3 regions of the Peribacillus sp. V2I11 genome follow, and region 1 is predicted to be linked to each of the others. Evidence: riboswitches for the same ligand, from Rfam matches in the RefSeq annotation. Region 1 holds a riboswitch; each other region holds the start of a gene.
What was found. A riboswitch is a leader RNA that binds a small molecule or an ion and turns the genes downstream of it on or off. The one in region 1 is predicted to bind cobalamin.
Positions count from the first base shown of each region.

Region 1 (3,286 bases):
CATGACGAAGGAGTGAATTCCCGTGAGCGAACCCACTCAGATCTCCAGCTTCTCCTAAGATGCCTGCCAGTGAAATCTCGCTGATTCCTTTAATGTCAAGTATTTGCTTAACGAATGGAATCTGTTCCAAGACATTTGTAACTTCTTGCGTTACTCTTTCGAGTTGGGATGAAGCGAGATCATATTCCTCTAATAACTGTCCCAAGTGAAGTTTATACGCATCAAGGGCTTGTTTCGTACCAATTGAACGCTTGGCCAATACAAGCAGGGAACGGGCTTTTTTATGCCCGGAATGTCGTTTCATACATGACTTCCAACCGGTTACGATACTTGAGGCTGTAAGGAACATAATTCAGCTGGGGTAGGAAAGAGGCGTAGGGTTGCGATTGCCCCTTTACATGATACGTCTTTAAACACTTGTCGGAGCTCGGGAAAGACAACATCCACCCAGCGATTAATTTGGTTGATGGAGCTAACAAGACGCTTAACGATCACATCTCGGTTAGCCATAAGGACACGAAGTTTTTCAAATGATTCTGAAGTGGAACGAACGAAGGCATAGTAGCCATTCTTCACCATGTCAGCGATGACAAGGGCATCTTTTTTATCACTTTTGGATTGCGTATTATCACGATTTTCTTTGTTTCTTTTGACATGGTGAGGATTGACGGTGACGACATCCATGTTTTGTTTGACTAGCCACTTCGAAAGGTTTATCCAATAATGTCCGGTAGGTTCCATTCCGACTATCGTTGTGTCTAGGTTTTTCATGTGTTTTAGTTCCTGGATCCAGTTTAGTAATCGAGTAAAACCCTCTTCGTTATTTTCAAAAGACAAGGGTTTCCCGACCACAATGCCCCGAAAGTTTACAGCACGGGCCACGTGTACGTGTTGGGCAATATCCACACCAACAACTAGATGTTGATCCGTAATTCTCTCAATTAGTTGATTTTGTTTGTTTTGCATTTTAAAATTCATAGTAGGGCTTCCTCCTTAAGACTTTGAGTTAGATTGGTCTCTATACTCGTATCTTACTGAGGGGCTCTATTTTTTTCAAACCTGATATTTAACGACCTACAGGAATGCTAACTGGTGTGTTAGAGCCATAAGAAGGTCGCCAGTAGGATTTAACTATTTGTGTCCAAACATTGACTCAAATCCAAAATGCTAGTATGTTATTTAAGGAATTAACAAAATTATTTGTTTTTAAAATTTAATATTATTGGAAATAGGTGCATGATAGAAGCTTTACATAGCTTTTATCGGCTTAAAAGGGAAGTTCGGTTATGCCGACACGGACCCGCCACTGTGTTGGGTATCAGTATGGTATACTGATTCCTTTCAGAAAAAACCACTGGGAGAAACCCGGGGAGGACTGAAAGGCATACCCTTAGTCAGGAGACCTGCCTATTTAAACATCGCTGTTAGACCTACGGGATTTTAGGGAGGTGGTTAGTATGCAGATAACCAAATGTCTGAACCAATATCTTATTGTTGATATTACTGTTTAGGCGATTCCTACATTTATCATAAAAAGCATTTCTGACCTCTAATTTAGTCAGAAGTGCTTTTTTTCATTTTAATAAAAAGTATTGGAGGATATAAAAATGATGAATAAAAGACAGTACAAATCCTTTTCAATTTTTGGGGGTGTTCTCTTTTGGATTGTTATTCTCTTAGCTGGCTGTGCAGAAGTGAAAAACCATAACGCTGGATCTATAAATGAAGATGTGGATAAAAAAGCAACTCTTGCCTTTCCATGGAGTCCATCAAATCTAGACCCACATGGCAATGATAACTGGGAGGTAATGCGTTCTGGTACAGCAGAAACATTAGTTAAATTAAATGAAGAATTGGAACCAACCCCTTGGCTGGCTAAAGGATGGAAGCAAGAAAATGAATTGACATGGATATTTGAATTGGAGAGTAATGTACGCTTCCATAACGGCAAAAAAATGGATGCTGCTAGTGTTAAAGAATCGTTACTAAGGTCTCTGCAGAAGAATCAAAGAACCAAGGATTTATTACAAGTAGAATCAATTGAAGTACTTACACAAAATGAATTGAAAATTGTAACCAAGCAACCGAATGCAGCATTAATTTCACATTTGGCTGATCCATCTACCATCATTGTTGATGTGACTTCTATTGAAGGTAAGGATAACTACCCTGCACTTACTGGACCGTTTACATTTAAAAAGTTTAATAAAGGTGAGTCCCTTGTTGTACAGAGATATAAAGATTATTGGGGAAAACAAGCATTATTATCGGAAATAACAATCAAATTTATACCAGATGGAAATACGAGGTTAATGGCATTACAATCCGGGGATGTTGACGCCGCAACAGATATTTCAATCGATAGTATTCCATTATTGGAACAAGATAAAGAAATTGATGTGTTAACTGCTCCATCTCTTCGAACTCACATGCTTATGTTTAATATGAAATCACCCCTACTTAAAGAATTGGCGAACAGAAAAGTTATTAATATGTCTATTCCGCGTGGTGATATTGTCAGTTCAGTAATGAATGAGCAAGGAGAGGAAGCAAATGGTCCATTCCCAGCTATTTTGCCATTCGCCAAAGTGGAGGAAATGAAGGAAAATCAAACTATTGATCAATTGATAAAACAAGAAGATTGGAAGAAAAATAAAGATGGAATATTAGAGAGACAGGGAAAACCATTCGAAGTTAAGATGTTAACCTTTCCGCAACGACCGGAATTATCAGTAATGGCAGAAACTATCCAAAATGAATTATTAAAAATAGGAATAAAAGTAAATATTCAGCAGGTTGAAAATATCGATGATGCGTTAGCTAATGATAGTTGGGATTTATCTATGTACAGTATGCTAACGGCACATACTGGTGAACCTCAATACTTTTTGAATATATTCTACAAATCCACTAGTGAATCTAATGTTAGTCATTACGCTTCATCTTCTCTTGATAGTTTAATTGATCAATTAAATAAAACAACTGATTCAAAAACACGTAACCAATTGGCTATACATATACAAGAGATCATTATAAAGGATATCCCGCAGTCCTTCATTGTTAATCCGAAAACAGTATTTGGTGTTAGGAATGGAGTCAAAGGATTTTCGCCTAGCCCGATTGAGTATTACTATATTCATTCACAAATAGATATAAATGGGTGAGAAGTGGATGATTCGCTTTTTCTTACAATGTATCTTTCAAATGATCCTTGTTATATTTTTAGTATCAACACTTACTTTTTTACTGTTGAGGTTATCTCCGGGAGATCCAGCCTATATTTTAC
Region 1 covers NZ_JAUSYW010000001.1:1,581,602-1,584,887, forward strand. The annotation lists partial or broken gene QFZ73_RS07700 (IS110 family RNA-guided transposase) at 1-978, opposite strand, end outside; cobalamin riboswitch at 1,214-1,425, shown strand; gene QFZ73_RS07705 (ABC transporter substrate-binding protein) at 1,608-3,164, shown strand; gene nikB (nickel ABC transporter permease) at 3,172-3,286, shown strand, end outside.

Region 2 (3,286 bases), 380 kb from region 1:
CTTCAATAGCCGCTTCCAATTCTGCTTGCTTAGCAAGGACCTCGTTCGGATCTACAGCATTGACCTGTGCTATCTCCACTTTAGCCATTCCCATGGGGAATTCCTTTGCATCAAGAGTGATAAGCTGGGCAATCGTTTTGTCGCTCAAGTCAGCTCCAGCTTTCAACATTTCCAAGCCGTATGTTTCAGCGTCGACTCCCGCAATGGCTGCCAGTTCCATTGCTGCTGCAACGTCTTGCTCCGTGCAGGTCGGTGATTTGAACAATAAGGAATCGGAAATGATGGCAGACAGCATAAGACCTGCGATTGCTTTAGGGACTTCAATGCCGTTTTCTTTATAAATTTTATTTAAAATGGTTGCCGTACAGCCAACTGGTTCCGCACGGTAATATAAAGGATCGCTTGTTTCAAAGTTAGCGATACGGTGATGGTCGATAACTTCCAACACACGGACTTGGTCAATATCTTCAGCACTTTGCTGGCGTTCGTTATGATCGACCAGGATTACGCCATCAGCTTCCCCTGCAACTTTTTCCACAAGACGGGGAGCTTCGAATTTGAATTGGTCCAATGCATATTGAGTTTCACCATTCACTTCACCCAGACGAACTGGTTCAGCGTTGATACCTAACTGCTTTTTCAGATCTGCATAAGCGATTGCTGAACAGATTGTGTCTGTATCCGGGTTTTTATGTCCAAAAACTAATACTTTTTCCAAGATTTAATCCCCTTTTTCATAAATATTTTTCCGCGAATCCCCTTATAGCAATAAGGGAGAGCCACCTTTACTAGACACTTTATTTTAACACAAAATCCCGTAAAACCAGCGCTTGAATTACCCATTCCCCAATAAAATCTTTCATTCCTTCACCTTCTACCCTCACTTTGTCAATAGATAAGGGCTGGTTTTTTTCAAATATATTAGTTGAATTATCATCCTATATGGCTTACTATAATATAAGCAGAAATACTAGATATTGATTACATAAACCATATTAATAACTATATATAGAATTTTTTATAATCCAAGGTGCCAGTGATGGCTGAAAAGGGAATCCGGTGTAAACCCGGAACTGTCCCCGCAACTGTAAATGTGACGAAATGAGAAACCCACTGTATAGCTCTCTATACGGGAAGGACTCAAAGTAGGATGATCATGAGTCAGGAGACCTGCCTTGAATTTTTCACGTTTCTTATTCTTCGGGGATTGAGATGATGAAACGATAGTATAACGGCTATTTTTTCATGGCCCTTTTATTCTATCGTTTGATCCGCTCAATTCATTGGGCGGTTTTTTTTTATTTTAGCGGAAGTTAACAAGGAGGATTATTAATGACTCAAACATATAACTTTACCATTAGCGAAAATGACACAGAAACGAAATCCATCCAGCTTGAGATGTTATCGAAGGAATTCGAAGGCCGTCTCGATATGGAAAAGTTCAAAAAGCGTTTTACAAAATGGCTTGATCGCAAAAGTGACTCAACCGAAGAACAGGCATCAAGAAAACTGATTCAGCTCGCTCTTGAAGGTGTGGATATCGATGCTCCAGATTGGACGTTTGTTGCTGCAGCAGAACTATTGAATACAATGTATAGGGATGCACAAGCCAATCGAGGTTATGAAGTCATGAGTTATGGCCCATTCTATGAACTGATCACGGAACTCTCCCAGCTTTCAGAAGGTCAGCGTTATCCCATTTATAAATCAGAACTGCTATCTTCATATACAAAAGCGGAAATTGAGGAATTGGGTTCGGTAATCGACCCGGAAAAAGATAAATTATTCTCTTACATAGGCCTCTACTTATTAAACGATCGCTACCTAGCCCGCCCAAAAAAGGACAAGGTGTACGAACTGCCACAAGAACGCTTCATGATCATCGCGATGGAAATCATGCGATTGGAAAAAACGGGGCACCGCCTGCAACTTATAAAAGAAGCATACTGGGCCATGTCCAACCTTTATATGACCGTTGCGACCCCTACACTCTCCAATGCAGGTAAAACACATGGACAGTTAAGCTCTTGCTTTATCGACGCAATTGAAGATTCCATTGACGGCATCTACCTATCTAACTACGATGCAGCAAAAGTATCTAAATTCGGTGGCGGTGTCGGTCTTTACGTTGGTAAGATTCGCTCTCTTGGTTCTGATATCCGAGGTTTCTCTGGAAACAGTTCCGGCACGACTCCCTGGATTCGACTTTTCAACCAGACAGCTGTAAGTGTCGATCAATTGGGTCAACGTAAAGGTGCCATCGCGATTTACTTGGATGCCTGGCATAAAGATATCATGAGCTTCCTCGATTTGAAGACACAAAACGGGGATGACAGATTAAAAGCCCATGATATTTTTACAGGTGTATGCATCCCTGATTTATTCATGGAGGCTGTACGCGACAGAAAAGAATGGTATCTTTTCGATCCGCATACCGTTAAGCAAACCCTTGGATTTTCACTTGAAGATCTTTATGACGAAAAGAAAGGTGAAGGTAGCTTCAGGAATCATTATGCACTTGCTGTCGAGGCCGCAGAAAATGGCACGCTTCCAAACTATAGCTTTGAAAAAATCAATGCGATGGACATCATGAAAAGCATCATGATTTCTCAATTGGAAGAAGGCGTACCATATATGTTCTACCGCGATGAAGTGAATCGGAAGAATCCCAATAAACATAAAGGTATGATTTATTGTTCTAACCTTTGCACGGAAATTGCCCAAAACCTAAGCCCTTCGACGATCACGGATGAATATGAAACAGAAGATGGAGATGTTGTTGTGGTTCGTAAAAGCGGCGATTTCGTTGTCTGCAACCTTTCATCCATTAACTTGCCCCGAGCGGTGGGCAGCGATGTTTTGGAAAGATTGATTCCCATTCAGATCCGTATGCTGGATAATGTCATTGATGTGAATAATCTTCCTGTCAAACAAGCATCCATCTCGAACAAACGCTACCGGGCAATTGGTTTAGGGACGTTTGGATGGCATCATTTACTTGCCACACAGAATATTTATTGGGAATCCGATGAGGCTGTTCACTATGCAGATGCTTTATACGAAAAGATCGCTTACTTAACAATCAAGGCATCCAACGAATTAGCCAAGGAAAAAGGATCATACCCATATTTTGAAGGATCTGATTGGCATACAGGGGACTATTTCGAACTGCGTGACTATACAGATCAAAAGTGGATGGATTTAAAAGCAGACGTGCAGGAACATGGGACCCGTAATGGATATTTAATGGCCATTGCCCCCAATTCATCGACCGCTAAAATCGGTA
Region 2 covers NZ_JAUSYW010000001.1:1,198,973-1,202,258, forward strand. The annotation lists gene QFZ73_RS05830 (manganese-dependent inorganic pyrophosphatase) at 1-718, opposite strand, end outside; cobalamin riboswitch at 1,012-1,192, shown strand; gene QFZ73_RS05835 (ribonucleoside-diphosphate reductase subunit alpha) at 1,333-3,286, shown strand, end outside.
Region 2: it holds a riboswitch for cobalamin, as region 1 does, so the genes downstream of both, QFZ73_RS05835 (ribonucleoside-diphosphate reductase subunit alpha) here and QFZ73_RS07705 (ABC transporter substrate-binding protein) in region 1, are expected to answer to the same signal.

Region 3 (3,286 bases), 870 kb from region 1:
CAATAGACATTTAACGAATACTTATTCTGAAAGTTTCGGACCCATTTTTGAAGAAAAAATCAACGAGATAGGCTTAGAGTGAAAAGTAAGTATAGCTAAAGGGAAATTTGTAAGTATAAATATTGGTTATCTTGTGATATGAAAAATCTGAGTTCTGTGTTTTACAGGGCTCAGATTTTTTGATATCCAAATGTCTTGATGAAGTAGTGGTTACTTTGTCTAATTTAGCTTTGAGACCTGCATTTTCCTCGATCCCATAAATCACTTGTTCTTATACCAACAGAAAAAACCCCTGCTACAACACGGAGGAACCGCATTATAACAGGGTTTATAAACTTTAGCGTCCCAGATAGGAATCGAACCTACGACCTACAGCTTAGGAGGCTGTCGCTCTATCCTGCTGAGCTACTGGGACATATATAAAAGTCGACGACTTATTTATTATATTTCTTATAGGCAAACTTTTCAAGCTAATAGCTTATACTTATGAAAAAAAATCCCCATAAATATTTAGCAGGCCACTAAGGTCTCGTATTCCTCCATTATCCATTAAGTGGAATGCTTTGCTATTAACTAATTTTCCGGTACTATTATACTGAAAAAAATTAGGATAATAATAGTGAAAAAGTGTATAGAGTTTTAAGGATGGTGGGATTGCTGGGGATTTTGATTCTACCTGGATGCTCACAAGGGATTTTAGAGAGTATAGGCACAAAGACGGCTGTACAGATTGCGGAAGATGACATTGAAGTGGTCGAAGCAGCTGAAAATATGACCGGGCAGGATTTGGAAGGCCAAATCGATACGGGAGACTGGATAACGGCCGAGTCCGCGGTCGAGCTCCGGTTGGCCAGTATAACGAAGAGAGTCTCATGTCAGAAGAAGCTGGATACAAGATGGCAGAGGGGGCTTTAAGGGACCTAGGGATGCATGCATCGAGTTCGGATTTCACCCGGGTCATCAGTCGAGGGGTTTGCTTCACTGATTGAAAATGCTTCAAATCCATTGAAGGTGGACGGGTCATTTCTAACTTGTTCAGAAAAATCATATAATAATCGATTCTTACATGGTGTATAATGAAGGCAGTGAAAATTATATACATATGAACGATTTGGTGTCTTAATGACTTAAAAGGGAAGTTGGTGAAATGCCAGCGCGGTCCCGCCACTGTATATGGGAGCTGACGGCTGTGTACCACTGTATGAGATATGGGAAGGTGCCGTTGACGATGACCATGAGCCAGGAGACCTGCCAGAATTCGTACACCTGTAACCTGCGCGGATGGGAAGGTGTGTGGCAGACCCTAAGAGTCCGTAATGATATTGTTGCCATGCAAGCATCTTCCGTTTAACGGGAGGTGCTTTTTGTTTTGGGGCATCTTCCGTGGGAAGAAATTAAATGAAAAGATTGTGGGGAATGAAAATGAAGAAAATTTTTGGTCTGATACTGTTGATGTTGCTTACTGCAGGCATGATGGTCGGCTGCAGTGACGCTACTGATGAAGGAAAAGAAAAACAGCAAACGAATCATGCTCGACATGAAGCTTTCCCGATTACGATTAAAGATGCAACAGGGGAAAAAGTAACGATAGAACAAAAACCGAAGAAAATCGTTTCGTTGATACCAAGTAATACGGAAGTGGTCTTTGCACTTGGTTTGGGAGAAAAAGTCATTGGTGTTTCCGACAATGATAATTACCCGGAAGAAACGAAAGAAATTGAAAAAGTTGGCGGAATGGAAATGAACACGGAGCTGATTGTCTCCATGAAACCTGACCTTGTTATTGCGCATGCATCAAGTGCCCATAATTCAAATGAGGGTTTACAGCAGCTTAAGGATGCTGGAATAGATGTCCTCGTAGTCAATGATGCACAAAGCTTTGACCAAGTCTATGAGTCTATTGAAATGATTGGACAGGCAACGGGAGAACATGATAAGGCAAAAGAAATCGTTGCGGATATGAAAACGAAGCTCAAGGATATCCAGGAAAAAGCCAAATCCGTAAAAGGAAGAGGATAGGAAGACCGTTTTAGTGGAAGTTTCGCCATCACCGGAAATATACACACCTGGAAAAAATACTTTCATGAATGAAATGCTTACTATTATTTCAGCTGATAATGCTGCTGCTGAATTGGACGGTTGGGCAAAAATTGATGAAGAATCGATGATTGCTGCAAATCCTGATGTCATCATTACAACGTATGGTTATTATACGAAGGATTCAGTAAGTGAAGTTACGGGCCGAAAAGGATGGCAAGACGTAAATGCTGTTAAGAATGGCCAAGTCTTTGATGTCCATTCTGACTTGGTGACCCGTTCCGGTCCACGCTTAATAGAGGGAGTAGAGGAACTTGCCAAATCAGTCTATCCGAACCTATTTGACAACTAAATGGACGTTTGCTTATTTGTTTGCGTTGTTATTTTTGTTATTCGCAATGACGATAGGCATTTCCTTTGGTTCGGTGCCAGTACCGATTCCCGTACTTATACAAATAATCGGCAAGGAGATTTTCCATTTACCGATTGCTGCTGATCCGGATGTCATGCTTACGAATATCGTGATGAACATCCGCTTGCCGCGTGTGTTGCTTGCGGGTTTGGTTGGGGCATCCCTTGCGATTGCGGGTGCGGCATTTCAGGGACTGCTCCGGAACCCGCTCGCTGATCCTTACACATTAGGTATTTCATCAGGAGCATCAGTCGGCGCCGTATTGACAATATTCTTGAATATATCACTGCCATTCATCGGTTTATATACTCTTCCGGCATTGAGCATCTTATGCTCAGTGCTCACGATGCTCTGCGTACTGACTTTTGCAAAAAAAATGGATCGATCGATGAAAGTGGAAACGATCATTTTAACAGGAATCATTATCAGCTCGTTTTTAAGTGCCTTCATTTCATTGATGATTGCGCTGACGGGTGATGAATTAAGACAAATCATCGGCTGGCTGATGGGAAGCGTTTCAATGCGCGGATGGAACTATATTGCAATCATTTTGCCATTTTTTATTATTGGTTCGTTGATCTTGATCATGAATACAAGTGAATTGAATGCGATGACTTTCGGGGAAGACCGGGCAAAACACTTAGGTGTGAATGTTAAGCGGCGGAAAATGTGGATCTTGATAGCCGGTTCGACATTGACAGGGGCAGCCGTTGCCGTTTCGGGGACGATTGGCTTTGTGGGTTTGGTCATTCCTCATTTTGTCCGAAAGATTTGGGGACCTGACCATAAACATTTGCTTCCGTTGTCCTTGCTGGTAGGAAGCGGATTCTTAATATT
Region 3 covers NZ_JAUSYW010000001.1:2,453,977-2,457,262, forward strand. The annotation lists gene QFZ73_RS11820 (acyltransferase family protein) at 1-82, shown strand, start outside; tRNA gene QFZ73_RS11825 (tRNA-Arg) at 342-415, opposite strand; gene QFZ73_RS11830 (hypothetical protein) at 655-915, shown strand; cobalamin riboswitch at 1,096-1,270, shown strand; partial or broken gene QFZ73_RS11835 (ABC transporter substrate-binding protein) at 1,423-2,389, shown strand; gene QFZ73_RS11840 (FecCD family ABC transporter permease) at 2,352-3,286, shown strand, end outside.
Region 3: it holds a riboswitch for cobalamin, as region 1 does, so the genes downstream of both, QFZ73_RS11835 (ABC transporter substrate-binding protein) here and QFZ73_RS07705 (ABC transporter substrate-binding protein) in region 1, are expected to answer to the same signal.